3 regions of the Pantoea sp. ABR1s genome follow, and region 1 is predicted to be linked to each of the others. Evidence: predicted binding sites of a transcription regulator. Region 1 holds the regulator's gene; each other region holds the start of a gene.
The links. Region 1 encodes CRP, which controls carbon source genes, mostly activating them, when cyclic AMP is high. Its sites were predicted from a motif close to ATGTGANNNNNNTCACAT; they were not measured.
Positions count from the first base shown of each region.

Region 2: cdd (cytidine deaminase) is a predicted target of CRP. The motif match lies at 3,807-3,824, and genes of this name have one in related genera.
Region 3: ompW (outer membrane protein OmpW) is a predicted target of CRP. The motif match lies at 2,126-2,143, and genes of this name have one in related genera.

Region 1 covers NZ_CM173823.1:422,701-427,881, reverse strand. The annotation lists gene ACXKZD_RS01975 (phosphoribulokinase) at 1-849, shown strand, start outside; gene ACXKZD_RS01970 (OsmC family protein) at 1,094-1,498, opposite strand; gene crp (cAMP-activated global transcriptional regulator CRP) at 1,802-2,434, shown strand; gene ACXKZD_RS01960 (YccS/YhfK family putative transporter) at 2,492-4,567, shown strand; gene argD (bifunctional acetylornithine/succinyldiaminopimelate transaminase) at 4,569-5,181, opposite strand, start outside.
Region 2 covers NZ_CM173823.1:1,382,410-1,387,590, forward strand. The annotation lists gene sanA (outer membrane permeability protein SanA) at 46-765, opposite strand; gene ACXKZD_RS06390 (NAD-dependent malic enzyme) at 901-2,598, opposite strand; gene cdd (cytidine deaminase) at 2,868-3,758, opposite strand; gene ACXKZD_RS06400 (CidB/LrgB family autolysis modulator) at 3,879-4,571, opposite strand; gene ACXKZD_RS06405 (CidA/LrgA family protein) at 4,564-4,956, opposite strand.
Region 3 covers NZ_CM173823.1:1,899,902-1,905,082, forward strand. The annotation lists gene yciA (acyl-CoA thioester hydrolase YciA) at 1-184, opposite strand, end outside; gene ACXKZD_RS08785 (septation protein A) at 243-782, opposite strand; gene ACXKZD_RS08790 (YciC family protein) at 834-1,568, opposite strand; gene ACXKZD_RS08795 (YkgJ family cysteine cluster protein) at 1,596-2,012, opposite strand; gene ompW (outer membrane protein OmpW) at 2,262-2,897, shown strand; gene ACXKZD_RS08805 (BON domain-containing protein) at 2,954-3,268, opposite strand; gene trpA (tryptophan synthase subunit alpha) at 3,418-4,221, opposite strand; gene trpB (tryptophan synthase subunit beta) at 4,221-5,181, opposite strand, start outside.

The DNA of each region.
Region 1 (5,181 bases):
ATCGCGGTGACTGGTTCCAGCGGCGCAGGGACCACCACCACCAGCGTGGCGTTTCGCAAAATCTTTCAGCAGCTCGATCTTCATGCGGCGGAGCTGGAAGGTGACAGTTTTCACCGCTTTACCCGCCCTGAAATGGATATGGCGATTCGTAAGGCGCGCGATTTAGGACGTCATGTCAGCTACTTCGGCCCGGAAGCCAATGACTTTGGCCTGCTGGAGCAGAGCTTTAAAGAGTATGGTCAGAGCGGACAGGGCCAGTCGCGTAAATATCTGCATACCTATGATGAAGCAGTGCCGTGGAATCAGGTGCCCGGCACCTTTACGCCGTGGCAACCGCTGCCGCAGAACACCGATATTCTCTTCTACGAAGGGCTGCACGGCGGCGTGGTAACGGCGCAGCACAACGTAGCAGAACAGGTTGATCTGCTGGTTGGCGTGGTGCCGATTGTGAACCTGGAGTGGATTCAGAAGCTGGTGCGCGACACTGGCGAGCGCGGCCATTCACGTGAAGCGGTCATGGATTCGGTGGTGCGCTCGATGGAAGATTACATCAACTTCATCACACCACAGTTCTCACGCACTCACCTCAACTTTCAGCGCGTCCCGACGGTCGATACCTCAAACCCGTTCGCTGCCCGCGCTATTCCGTCACTGGATGAGAGCTTTGTGGTGATCCACTTCCAGGCGCTGGAAGATATCGACCTCCCCTACCTGCTGGCGATGCTGCAGGGCTCGTTTATCTCGCACATCAATACGCTGGTGGTGCCTGGCGGCAAAATGGGTCTGGCGATGGAGTTGATCATGGGTCCGCTGGTGAAGCGGCTGATGGAAGGCAAACGAATAGAGTAAGAGGCCAAAAGAGCCTTTCCAGACTAATGCCAATGCAGGATGAATCTGACAGCAGCGAAAAAGCTTAACACGCAGGGTACCGGGTCAGAAGAGGAAAGCGTCCCGCGCCAGGGACGGCGCGGGCCGAGCGGCCATGGATGGCGGTTTTGCGTCTTTCCGATCTGACCCGGTTCCCAGCGCAGGCACAGTCTGACAGCAGAGCACGACAGATTTTGCCCGCGACCTTAAAAGATCCCTGCTGGTACTAAAGTTCGATCACTTCATAGCTATGGGTAATGTTGACGCCTTTACCCAGCATGATGGCCACAGAGCAATATTTTTCAGCAGAAAGATCAACAGCGCGTGAGACCGCTTTATCCTGGAGGGCTTTGCCACTCACGATAAAATGCAGGTTGATGTGCGTAAAGATTCGCGGCGCCTCTTCACGACGTTCTGAGGTCAGTTTTACTTCACAATCAGCCACATCGTTTCGGCCTTTTTGCAGAATTGATACCACGTCAATCGCGCTGCATCCGCCCGCCGCCATCAGCACCATCTCCATTGGGCTGGGCGCTTTATCACCCGAATTTCCATCCATCAGTATCTGATGGCCGGATGAGGATTCTCCGAGGAATGTCAGCCCTTCTACCCATTTCACTCTTGCCTGCATGATTTTTGCTCCGGAATACGCTGTTTTGTCGCCAGAGTACGCTTTCGCCTGGTAAACAGCAATCCAGAGAAATCCGCCCGTAGCTGAAGCGAGACAACAGAAGACAGTCGGCAAAAGCTGTGCTACAAACAGTGCTGAAAATATTTTTCGTCACCCGATGACGAAGCCGGGAAGGATGATGCGCACTGCGCCTGATGCGGCCCGAATAATTTCCTGAAATGGAAACGCTTGAAGCTTTCACCGCCTGACAGGGAAAACTGCCCCCTGTATTTTGGGCACGATTACAACAGAGGATAATAGCGAATGGTTCTCGGCAAACCGCAAACAGACCCTACACTCGAATGGTTCCTGTCCCATTGCCATATTCACAAGTATCCATCCAAAAGTACGCTGATTCACCAAGGTGAAAAAGCAGAAACGCTTTACTACATCGTGAAAGGTTCCGTTGCGGTTCTGATTAAAGATGAAGAAGGCAAAGAGATGATTCTTTCCTACCTGAATCAGGGCGATTTTATTGGTGAACTTGGCCTGTTCGAAGAAGGCCAGGAGCGCAGCGCCTGGGTACGTGCGAAAAGCGCGTGCGAAGTGGCGGAGATTTCTTACAAGAAATTCCGTCAGCTGATCCAGGTTAACCCTGACATCCTGATGCGACTCTCATCGCAGATGGCGCGTCGCCTGCAGGTGACGTCTGAAAAAGTGGGTAACCTCGCTTTCCTCGACGTAACCGGACGCATTGCACAGACCCTGCTCAACCTGGCGAAGCAGCCAGATGCCATGACGCATCCCGACGGCATGCAAATTAAAATCACTCGTCAGGAAATTGGCCAGATTGTTGGTTGTTCACGTGAAACCGTGGGCCGTATTTTGAAGATGCTGGAAGATCAGAACCTGATCTCCGCACACGGCAAAACCATCGTCGTTTACGGCACCCGCTAATTCCTGTCACCCACGGCGTGATGGCAACATCACGCCGTTATTGTTTGTGTTGGGCCGATGTGGCGTCGAATTATTTACCATCCTGAAGTTAACTACGCCTTGCGGCAAACGCTGGTGCTCTGTCTGCCGGTGGCGCTGGGCTGGTTGGCTGGCGACCTGCAAAAAGGTCTGCTGTTCTCATTAGTGCCCGCCTGCTGCAACATCGCCGGTCTGGATACCCCGCATAAACGCTTCTTCAAACGCCTGATTGTTGGCGGCAGCCTGTTTGCCCTCGGCAGCTTTCTGATGCAGTGGCTCACCCTGCATGCTATTCCGCTGCCGCTGATTCTGTTTGCCATGCCCTTATTGCTCGGCGTTACCGGGGAGATCAGCCCGCTGCATGGTCGTCTGCTGCCCGGCACCCTGATTGCCGCCATCTTTACCCTGAGCCTGATTGGCCGCATGCCAATCTATGTTCCCCCGCTGCTCTATATCGGCGGCACGCTATGGTACGGGCTCTTTAACTGGTTCTGGTTCTGGCTGTGGAAAGAGCAGCCAATGCGCGAAAGCCTGAGCCTGATCTATCGCGAGCTGGCTAACTACTGCGACGCAAAATATACCCTGCTGACGCAGCTGACCGATCCGGAAAAGGCGCTGCCGCCGCTGCTGGCTCGTCAGCAGAAAGTGGTCGATCTGATTAACACCTGTTATCAGCAGATGCATATGCTGTCGGCAAGCCGCGATCACAGCCATAAACGGCTGACGCGCGCCTTTCAGGTGGCGCTGGATCTGCAGGAACATATCTCGGTCAGCCTGCATCGGCCGGAAGAGGTGCAGAAGCTGGTCGAACAGAGCCACGCCGAAGCGGTGATCCGCTGGAATGCCAAAACCATCTCGGCCCGGTTGCGGGTGCTGGCGGATAACATTCTCTATCACCAGCTACCCGATCGCTTTGCGATGGATAAACAGCTCGGCGCGCTGGAGAAAATCGCCCATCAGCATCCCGACAATCCGGTGGGTAACTTCTGCCTTTACCACTTCAACCGCATCGCGCGGGTCCTGCGCACCCAGAAACCCCTTTATCAGCGCGATCTGATGGCTGACCGCCAGCGCCGTCTGCCGCTGTTACCGGCGCTGCGCAGTTATCTCTCGTTTCGCTCATCGGCCCTGCGCACTGCCGGCCGCTTTGCGGTGATGCTGATGCTGGGCAGCGCGCTGGCGCTGTTCTTCAACATCCCCAAACCCTACTGGATCCTGATGACCATCATGTTCGTCAGCCAGAACGGCTACAGCGCTACCCGTGTCCGCATTCAGCACCGGGCGCTGGGCACTTTTGCCGGTCTGGTGATCGCGGCCGCCACGCTGCGCATGGCGGTGCCGGAGTCGCTGGTGCTGCTGATCATGCTGGCAATTACTTTTATCAGCTATCGCTTTACCCGCCAGTTCTATGGCTGGTCGATGATTGGCTTTACGGTCACGGCGGTTTACTCGCTGCAATTGCTGTCGCTGAATGGCGCGCAGTTTCTGCTGCCGCGACTCATGGATACGCTGATGGGTTGTCTGATCGCCTTTGGCGGGATGCTGTGGCTGTGGCCGCAGTGGCAGAGCGGCTTACTGCGGCAGAACGCCCATGACGCACTGGAAACCTATCAGGATGCGCTGCGGCTGTTGCTGGGTGACGAACAGTCACCAGAGAAACTGGCTTATCAGCGCGTGAAGGTCAATCAGGCACACAATGCGCTGTTTAACTCACTGAATCAGGCGATGCAGGAACCCGCGTTCAACTCCCGCTATCTGAGTGATATGCGGCTCTGGGTCACGCACAGTCAGTTTATCGTCGAGCATATCAACGCCATGACGATTCTGGCGCGGGAGCACACCATGCTCACTGCCTCGCTGGCTGAGCGTTACCTGCAATCCTGTGAAATCGCGCTGCAGCGGTGTCAGCAGCGGCTGGAATATGATGGTGAAAGCTCACAGGTTAACCTGCTGGATGAGCTGGAGAACATCAGTGAGGGACCGATCACGGTGGTGGAGCAGCATGTGCGGCGCATTCTCGATCATCTGAGCGTGATGTACACCATTTCATCGCTGGCGTGGAACCAGCGGCCGCAACATGGCCGCTGGCTGATCAGACGCTTACGTAAAAACTAAGCTAGCCGTTGAGCACGTTGCCGACGGCCGTGGCGAAGCGGCTCATGCCCTCTTCGATGTCGGCAGGCTCAATGATCAGTGACGGGGCAAAACGCATCACGTCAGTGCCGGCAACCAGCACCATCACGCCTTCTGCGGCCGCGGCATTCAGGATGTCGCGTGCTTTACCGGCATGCTGCGGTTTCAGCGCCGCGCCAATCAGCAGACCCTTGCCGCGAATATCGCTGAAGAGATCATACTTCGCATCGATGGCCTGCAGCGCCGTGACAAAGTGCTGACGACGTGTCTCAACGCCTGCCAGCACCTCCGGCGTATTGATAATATCGAGCGCAGTTTCGGCGATGGCGCAGGCGAGTGGATTGCCGCCATAGGTGGTGCCATGCACGCCCGGCGCCATGGTCGAGGCGATCTCGTTAGTGGTCAGCATGGCGCTGACCGGGAAACCGCCGCCCAGCGCTTTGGCTGAGGTCAGAATATCGGGCTGGATGCCATAATGCTCATAGGCGAACAGCTTGCCGCTGCGCCCCATGCCGCTCTGCACTTCATCCAGCACCAGCAGCGCCTGATGCTGATCGCAAAGCTCACGCAGTCCCTGCATAAATTCCTGCGTTGCG
Region 2 (5,181 bases), 960 kb from region 1:
CTTCGGCACAGCAGTAACCAGCATAAATAAGCCGCAGCGCGTGAGCTATTTCCGCAGCTTCTGTTCCAGCTCCAGCAGCTGCTCCGGCGTCACTGCCGGGTAACTCTGCGCATCTTCAGGGACATCGCGCACGGCGGGGATCGGCACCAGTGGGCCCAGGAAGCGGGGTTCGCGCTTTAGCAGGAAGAGATCCACCAGCGCGCCCAGCCGGGCACCTACCTCACGGAAGCGCACGCTAAGCATGTTCTTCGGTGAGGGCACCGCATAACACTGCGCCTGAATACCCAGCTGTAAGGCGATAAACAGGGCACGCTCACAATGGAAACGCTGCGTGATAATAATGAAGTCGTTGGTATCAAACACTTTGCGGGTGCGCACAATCGAATCCAGCGTGCGGAAACCGGCATAGTCCAGCACGATATCAGCCGGATCGACACCGGCTTTGATGAGATCGCGGCGCATCGTCATCGGCTCGTTATAGCTTTGCAGCGCGTTATCACCGCTTAACAGCAGATAATTGACCTTGCCGCTGTTGTAGGCATTCAGCGCGCCCTGCATACGATAGAGGTAATACTGATTGATGACGCCGGTGCGATAATATTTCGCCGTACCCAGTACCACACCGACCTGACGATGTGGCAAAGAGGCGACATTTTCGTAGATAAAGGGCGCAGTTTTCCAGCTGATCCAGCGATCAAGGCCGAGCGCCGTTGCCATCATCAGTAAGATGATGAAAAGCAGACCAATGAAAACGCGTTTCAGCATGCGCCTGGAGACTCGATGTCAGAATAGTGAGATGGGACAAGGCTACTTGAGCTGTCACTGTGAAGCAAGTTACTGCCGGCTGGCTGTGCTCTTTTTGAACACTGCCGGATCGGATGCAATCCGGCAGTCTGAAGATTAAATCGAGGTACGACGATAATGACGGTACTGCGGCAGCCAGAAGTTGTTGGCGATAGCCTGTGACAACACATCTTCAGAGGTCACTACGGCGACACCCGCCAGCTGAGCAGCTTTACCGACTTCCATCGCAATGATTTTCGATACACCCTGGATATCTTTAATCTCAGGCAGCACCGGGCCTTCACCTTCATTCACCAGCGGAGAGCAGTCAGCGAGCGCGCGGCTGGCGGTCATCAGCATGGTATCAGTAACGCGGCTGGCACCCGAAGCAATCACACCCAGACCAATGCCCGGGAAGATGTAGGAGTTGTTGCACTGCGCAATCGGATAGGTTTTACCGTTCCAGCTCACCGGCGAGAACGGACTGCCGGTTGCGACCAGCGCGGCACCGTCAGTCCAGGCGATGATATCGGCTGGCGTCGCTTCCACGCGTGATGTCGGGTTCGACAGTGGCATCACAATAGGGCGCTTACAGTGCTTGTGCATCTCGCGGATGATCTCTTCGGTGAACAGGCCCGGCTGGCCAGAGACACCAATCAGAATATCGGGCTGCGCATTGCGCACCACGTCCAGCAGCGAGATGGAATCATTGGTGACATCCCACTGCTGCAGGTTTTCGCTCTTCTGCACCAGCTTGCTCTGGAAATCGAGCAGGTTAGGCAGCTTGTCAGTGAGCAGACCAAAGCGATCCACCATCATTACCCGGCCACGCGCTTCCTCGTCACTCAGACCTTCGGATTTCATCTGTGCGATGATCTGTTCAGCGATACCACAACCTGCGGAACCGGCACCCAGGAACACCACTTTCTGCTCGCACAGGCGGCTGCCGGCGGCGCGGCTGGCGGCAATCAGCGTACCCACGGTCACGGCGGCAGTGCCCTGAATATCATCGTTAAAGCAGCAGACTTCATCGCGATAGCGGTTCAGCAGCGGCATGGCATTCTTCTGGGCGAAATCTTCAAACTGCAACAGCACTTTCGGCCAGCGGCGTTTAACGGCCTGAATAAAATCGTTCACGAACGCATCATACTCTTCGCCAGTGATGCGCGGATGACGCCAGCCCATATAGAGCGGATCGTTCAGCAACTGCTGGTTGTTGGTACCAACATCCAGCACCACCGGCAGGGTGTAAGCCGGACTGATGCCGCCACAGGCGGTGTAGAGTGAAAGCTTACCAATCGGGATACCCATACCACCGATGCCCTGATCGCCGAGGCCCAGAATACGCTCGCCATCAGTCACCACGATCACCTTCACATTCTGCTTGGTGGCGTTTTGCAGCATATCTTCGATATGGTCGCGGTTAGGGTAGGAGATGAACACGCCACGCGCACGACGGTAGATTTCAGAGAAGTGTTCGCAGGCTGCGCCGACTGTCGGGGTGTAGATGATGGGCATCATCTCTTCGAGATGGTTATCCAGCAGGCGGTAGAACAGCGTTTCGTTGGTGTCCTGGATGTTACGCAGGTAGACATGCTTATCGTTATTGTTTTTGAAGTCCTGGAACTGACGCCAGGCTCGCTGCGCCTGCTCTTCAATCGATTCCACTGCTTCTGGCAGCAGACCGTTGAGGTTGAATTCGTTACGTTCTTCGATACTAAAGGCGCTGCCTTTGTTCAGCAGGGGAAATTCCAGCAAAATCGGGCCAGCATAAGGGATATACAGCGGGCGTTTACTTTCGTAGTCGAGTTCCATGCGGTAATGCTCCGGTTGCAGTGTTGTCTGGCGTCACGCCGGAAAGGTAGCGCCAGTTTTCTTACTCGTTATAGCTCAGACTGCAGGCCTGGCAGCGGCAGGGTAACCGCTGCAGAAACATTCACGACCGTGCTGCCATCCTGCAACCTGAATTATTCAGAGTAATTTGTAATCACGTGAATTCTGGCGCCAGATCCTATGAAATTTCCCGCAGAAGTACAGCGTTTGTTCATAAAAGCTCACAAAACTGTGGCCTCTCTGACAGCGGGTTATGCTTTGTACAGCGTCACCTGCAGCAGCTCACCGCAACCAAATGTCTCAAGTGTCGCCTGTGTGGCGGCGAACTGGCTTAGCGTGGCATTTTCTACTTCGGCTAATACCGCTTTTTTTATCTGACGAACATCGCCACCCTGCATGTTCAGCAGGACCAGCGCCGCCTGAAGGGGCGGGAAACTCGGGTTAAAGGCGGCATTTTCCGCATAGCGCCCGGTGACAATCGCGCCGTTTGCGGTCAGCAGCGCAACACCGGCGTGTGACTGGCTGTAAGGCGCGTGGCTGGCATTGGCAGCGGCAACCGCGGCCTGCACTAGTTCATCGCCTTCGGCTACATAACCGTGATCCACGCTGTCCATCAGGAAGGTCGTGATGTCCAGATCGCGCGGTCCAAAGGCATCCGGCAGATAATCGGCCAGGGTGCTGATCGCGCGTTGTGGCAGGCTGATGCGAATGTTCGTGCCGCTGTTCAGCTCGTTCATAAACTGACGGCAGTGACCGCACGGCGTGTAGTTAACGGTGATCGTCTCAAGCTGACTTTCGCCACGCAGCCATGCATGAGTAATGGCGCTCTGCTCGGCGTGAACCGTCTGCTGCAAAGGCGTACCGATAAATTCCATGTTGGCCCCGAAGTACCAGTTGCCGCTGACGCCACGGGCGATAGCCCCGACGTTAAAATGCGACACGGTAGCAACGGCACAGGCCGCCGCCAGAGGCAGCAGCGCCAGCGCCAGAGCATCGGCATCCATCTGTGTCTGTTGCTGCAGTGAGGCGACCTGGTCGGCGCTCAGCACCGCCTGAAAGCCAGGATCGTCCAGCAGCGGAGCGAGTGCGGTTTGCAGCGTTGACGGCAATGCCTCAAAGGCAGAGAGGAAACGGGATTGCATGTGAGCCTCATTAGATTCAGCAGGGCGATGTGCCAGTCACCGGTTTATATGTGATCCACATCGCTCTGACAATGTAACCTGTGTTGCATGTTTCAACTTTGCGAGATCTCTCGCAAACTTTCAGCCAAACCAGTGCAGCAGCAGCGGAAAAATAAACGGCGCCAGCAGTGAGGTGATGATGCCGCAGATCACCAACGCCAGTGAACTGAATGCCCCTTCCTGATAGTCGAGTTCAGCGGCGCGCGCTGTGCCGAGTGCGTGCGACGCGTTACCTATCGCCAGTCCGCGCGCTGCCTTAGATTTCACGCCAAGCAGATTCAGTACGGTAAGTCCGAACACCGCACCCAGTACCCCGGCAATCAGCACGCAGATGGCGCTGATGGCGGGAATACCGTGCAGCGAACCGGAGACGGCCATCGCAATGGGCGTGGTAACGGATTTAGGAACGATGGTAGCGGCGATCTCAGGCGTGGCACCCATCCACAGAGCAATAGCGGTGCCAGAGGTCATGGCGGTCACACTGCCGATAAAGCAGACGCCAATAATCGATTTCCACCGGGCACGGATCTGATGCATCTGCTCATACAGCGGCAGTGCCAGCGCGACAACAGCCGGTTGCAGCAGCTGATTAAGAATCTGACTGCCCGCGAAATAGCGCGAATAGGGCAGCTGCAACAGCAGCAGAATCGGGATAATAATCGCCATCGCCACCAGCAGCGGATTGAGCAGCGAGATTTTCAGCCGTATCGCCAGTTTGCGTGCCAGAAAAAATGCCGCCAGGGTCAGTGGCAGTGACCACCATATTTCACTCATCGCCTGACTCCCCGGCCGGACGGCGACTATGAAGCTGGTGGGCGCTTACGCCAACAATAGAGAGAACCAGGAAGGTGCTGACGACGCAGGAGATCACGATAGGGCCAAACTGCGCGGTCAGAATATCGGTGTAGCTCATCACCCCGACGCTGATCGGCACAAACAGCAGCGCCATATAGCGAATCAGCAGATGGCAGCCCGGTTTAACCCAGCTGACCGGCAGGATCTGCGAGGCGAGCAGGGCAAACAGAATTAACATCCCAAGGATGCTGCCGGGCAGTTTGATGGGCAGCAGCGAGGCGATGCCGATTCCGGCGTATAAACAGAGATAAATGATGATAAAGGCGCGAAGATAGCGCCCGCAGACAGACAGCACGGTGAGCATGGCAGGCTCCTGTTTTCACTGAGCTTCATCATACGCATTAACCGCTTAGCGTGCTAGCGATCACATTTATGCAGCGGTGTGGCCGTAGCAGATACAGATTTTCAGGGGCGGGAGTGGAATGGAAGCGGTGCACATTCAGAGCGAGGAGTGATAACCCTTCGCGCCCGTGATGAGGCACGAAGGGTTTGAGAACGGCACTGCGCTAAGCGGTTAAAGCCGCAGAAT
Region 3 (5,181 bases), 1.5 Mb from region 1:
TGCCGTCGACGCGAACCGTCACCACGCGTCCTTCAGCGATCTCTTTCGCCAGGATAGCGCCACCCATATCCATCTGTGACATCAGCCAGCCACCAAAAATATCGCCGTTGGCGTTGGTGTCTGCTGGCATGGCGAGCGTACGCAGCACCATTTCGCCTTTCGGCAATTTATGTTTTTCGCCCATTGCTTCCACTTCTATGCAGGTGAATGCTAAAAAAATGCCCGGCGGACCGGGCAGATGATTATTTTTGTTCCTGCTGCGGCATCTGTCGCCAGATGTAAAGCCCGCTGAGCAGGGTAAACAGTAAGGTCAGACCGGAGAGACCGAACACTTTAAAGTTAACCCAAAACGCCTGAGATAACCAAAAGGCGACATAGATGTTTACCAGGCCGCAGATGAAGAAGAACAGCGCCCAGGCAACGTTGAGCCGACGCCAGACCGCGTCGGGCAGCTGCAGTTCTTTGCCCAGCATGCGCTGAATCAGCGTCTGCTCCATAAACCACTGGCTGTAGAGCAGGGCGGCGGCAAACAGGCTGTAGATAACCGTGACTTTCCACTTAATGAACTCATCGTTGTGGAACACCAGCGTCAGGGTGCCAAAAACCGCCACCAGCACAAAGGTGAAAATCGTCATCTTTTCCAGCTTGCGATAGAGCACCCAGCTGACAACCAGCGCCAGACCGGTCGCGACAATCAGCGCGCCCGAGGCGACAAAAATGTCATACAGCTTGTAGAAGATGAAAAAGACCACCAGGGGAAGAAAGTCGAGTAGCTGCTTCATAGTTTTTCCATTCAGAGTTGGTTGCAAATGTGCCCGAAGGCACATCGTCAATCAACGTAACAGCATATAGAGCCGATAAAGATAGATAATCAACATCGCCGAAACCACATTGCCTGCCGCGGTGAAAATCACCGACGAGACATTCAGCGGTAAAACCGTCAGCGAAGAGAAGAACAGCATCACCACCACTTTGGCCAGCAGCCAGAGCAGAATAGCGGGGGCAATCAGCTTCACATTCTTCCACGCCATCCGCATGCTGGCCCGCATGGCGGCAAAGACACCCATCTTCTCACTGGCCACCATCACCGGAGCCAGCGACAGCAGAATCGTCAGCAGAATGCCTGGCACCACCAGCACCATAAAGCCCAGTTGCGCCACCAGCGTCATCAGGAAGGTGAGCAGCAGCAGCTTTGGCAGCAGCGGCGCTGAAGCACCAATCGCCCGCAACGCACTGACACGCTGGCCGGAAGAGACCATCGGGATCAGATAGAGCATTCCGCCAAGCAGCAGCGTGTTCCCCATCAGCGCAGCGAAGGTGCTGGCCGCCGAGGCGCGCAGCAGCACCTGCTGCTGTTCCGGTGACATATTCTGCACCATCTCAAACAGCGAACCGGCGCTATCGTCACCCTGTTGCAGGAGGGCCATCTGATCGGCACCTGGCGTCAGCACATGCACCAGCATGACGGTGATAAAAGCGGCCAGCAGCGACATCAACAGCACCGTAGCCAGTTGATGGCGCGCGAAATTTCCTGTGTCACGGTATAACGAGCTTGCCGTGATAGACATGTACACTCCTTTGAGGAACCGGGTTAATTAACCCGGCGATTGTACATGTTCTGACAGCTCGCGGGCACCCGCTGCGGCATAACTTTCTGTCATGACAGGTAAAGATGGAGAAAAAAGGGCGGGAAGACCATACCGGGCGCGGGCGCGATCGCAGGCTTCATTGTGGATACCCGCTTCGCCCGACATCGAAAATTCCCGACAGGGCGTCGGACGTTGTTCGTAAATTCCGCAGGAGACACAGCCGCCAATGTCGCCTTCAAGGGCAACGCAGCGCGGCGCGCGATCGTTCGTTCCACGCATATTGCGCATTAACAGGCTGAGCGGTTCGGTTAATGCGGTCGGCACCGGGCCGCCGGCATCATCGGCTTCGGCCCAGTAAAATGAGACGCGGAAATGGGCGCAGCAGGCGCCACAGCTGACACAAGGGTTAGTTATTTCACTCATTTGATCACCCGCCCCTCCCAGGGCATCGAACCAAAATCACCAGAGAAGATAAGCAAAATAGGCCTGGCGAAATTATTCAGCAAGGGGAATTTTGCTGCGCCAGCCTGAGCCGAAATTGATCTAAATCAATTCATTGTTTTTTAAGTAATTTATCTGAAGGGTACAGAGTGCAATTTTCTGTAAATCACGTTAAATATTTGCCAGCAAAAAGCGATGACGTTCGCGACATTAACATTAAGCAAAGGAGTGATGATGAAACTGGCAAAATGCGCGATGCTGCTGGCTCTGGCTTTCCCTCAGCTGTCGATGGCCCACGAAGCAGGCGACTTCTTTATGCGTGCCGGTAGTGCCACCGTCCGGCCCACCGAAGGTTCCGATAATGTGTTAGGGATGGGCGAGTTCAGCGCATCCAACGACACGCAGCTGGGCCTGACCTTTACTTACATGGCAACGGACAACATTGGTGTTGAATTACTGGCCGCCACACCGTTCCGTCACAAGGTGGGCCTGGGCCCGACCGGAACACTGGCAACGGTACGCCAGTTACCGCCTACGCTGATGGCGCAGTACTACTTCTTTGATAGCAAGAGCAAAGCGCGTCCTTACGTTGGCGTAGGTATCAACTACACCACCTTTTACGATGCCGATTTCAACCAGACGGGCCGCGATGCGGGCCTGACCGATCTCAGCGTGAAGGATTCCTGGGGTGTGGCGGGTCAGGTCGGTCTGGATTATCAGATTAACCGTGACTGGATGCTGAATGCGTCGGTGTGGTACATGGATATTGATACGGAAGTGAAGTTTAAAGCGGGTGGCGAGCAGCAGAATATCAATATGCGCATCGATCCCTGGGTCTTCTTCTTCGGAGCGGGTTACCGTTTCTGATGATAAAGATGATAAAAAGGCCGCTGAATCAGCGGCCTTTTTTGTCTGTTAAGACGTTATTTGATCTGCATATTGTTAACAACGGACTTCACGCCCGCCACGCTGCGCGTAACCTGAACGGCACGGTTAGCCATCTGTGGTGATGAAACAAAACCGCTCAGCTGAACTTTACCTTTAAAGGTTTCTACGTTGATTTCAGTTGATTTCAGCGAGTCATCTTTCAGCAGTTCACCTTTAACTTTTGTGGTCACCACAGTGTCATCAATATAGCCACCGGTTCCCTCTTTGGTTGCGGTTGGCGCACAGGCGCTCAGTGTCAGCGCAACCACGCCCGCCAGTACAGCACCTGTCAGCAGTTTAACGAATTTCATTGCTTTCTCTCCCTGTCACAAAATGGATGCGACGTTACCGTAACGGCGCATTGTCATTGTGGTGCAGATTTTGCAAAAAGGGCAAATGGGGGAATGAAAAAAAAGGAAACAAATCATGCCTTATCGCGCGATAAGGCATGCTGGCAGGATTAACGGCTGGCGGCTTTAAGACGGCTGACAAAGTTCTTCAGCTCGCTCAGCATCACCTCAGGCTCTGAATGATGTTTTTCGATGATTCTGACAATCGCAGAGCCGGAGATCGCGCCCGCAGCGCCCGCAGCGATCGCTTCCTTCACCTGTTCAGGCTCAGAGATACCAAAGCCCTGCAGCGGCGGGGCTGCATGGTATTCACGCAGCTTGTCGATCAGATGCTGCAACGGCAGGCTGGCACGGTTTTCAGCACCGGTCACGCCCGCGCGCGACAGCAGGTAGGTGTAACCCCGTCCGTGTGAAGCGATCTCACGCAGCAGCTCATCGCTGGCGTTAGGCGGACAGATGAAGATGGGTGCCACGCCATGACGCAGCGCCGCCTGACGGAAGGGCGCGGACTCTTCAACGGGCACATCCGCCACCAGCACCGAATCCACACCCGCCTCTGCACAACGGGCATAGAACTCATCCACACCGTTGGTGAAGACCAGATTGGCGTACATCAGCAATCCAATCGGCAGATCCGGATACTTACGGCGGATAGTGGCCAGCATTTCAAAGCATTGGCTGGTGTTGGTGCCCGCCGCAAAGGCGCGTAACGTCGCATTCTGGATGGTCGGGCCATCTGCAAGGGGATCGGAGAAGGGAATACCCAGCTCTAGTGCATCCGCGCCTCCTTCAACCAGGGCGTCAATCACGCGCAGTGAAAGCTCCGGTGACGGATCGCCCAGCGTAACGAAAGGAACGAAAGCCCCTTCGTTATTCGCTGACAGACGCGTAAACAGTTGATTGTAACGTTCCATCAGATTTCTCCCTGCGCTGTCAAAATGTCATGAACGGTGAAAATATCTTTGTCGCCGCGGCCAGAGAGGTTGACCACAATCAACTGCTCTTTTTCCGGCTCGGCCTGAATCATCTTCATAGCGTGCGCCAGGGCGTGGGATGACTCCAGCGCCGGAATGATACCTTCATCGCGACAGAGCTGTTTAAAGGCGGCCAGTGCTTCGTTATCGGTGATGGAGACATATTCCGCACGACCGATGCTGTTCAGGTGCGCATGCTGCGGGCCTACCGACGGGAAGTCGAGGCCGGCAGAGATGGAGTAAGACTCCTCAATCTGGCCATCATGGGTCTGCATCATCGGCGATTTCATACCGAAGTAGATGCCGACGCGACCGTGCTTGAGCGGCGCGCCATGCTCGCCGGTCTCAATGCCGTGGCCCGCAGGCTCTACGCCGATCAGCTTCACGCTGGTCTCATCGATAAAGTCGGCAAACATGCCGATGGAGTTGGAGCCGCCGCCCACACAGGCGAGGATCGCATCGGGCAGGCGACCCTCTCTTTCCAGAATCTGCTTTTTAGTCTCTTCGCCAATCATGCGCTGGAACTCACGCACAATCGTCGGGAAGGGATGCGGACCCGCTGCGGTGCCGAGCATATAGTGTGATGTCTCGTAGCTGCCAGACCAGTCGCGCAGCGCTTCATTACAGGCATCTTTCAGCGTGGCGGAGCCGCTGTGCACCGGGATCACTTCTGCGCCCATCAGACGCATACGGAAGACGTTGGGTGACTGACGCTCCACATCTTTTGCGCCCATATAGATGCGGCATTTCATGCCCAGCAGCGCACAGGCCAGCGCTGAAGCCACGCCGTGCTGACCCGCACCGGTTTCGGCAATGATTTCGTTTTTGCCCATGCGTTTGGCTAACAGCGCCTGACCCAGCACCTGGTTGGTCTTGTGCGCGCCACCGTGCAGCAGATCT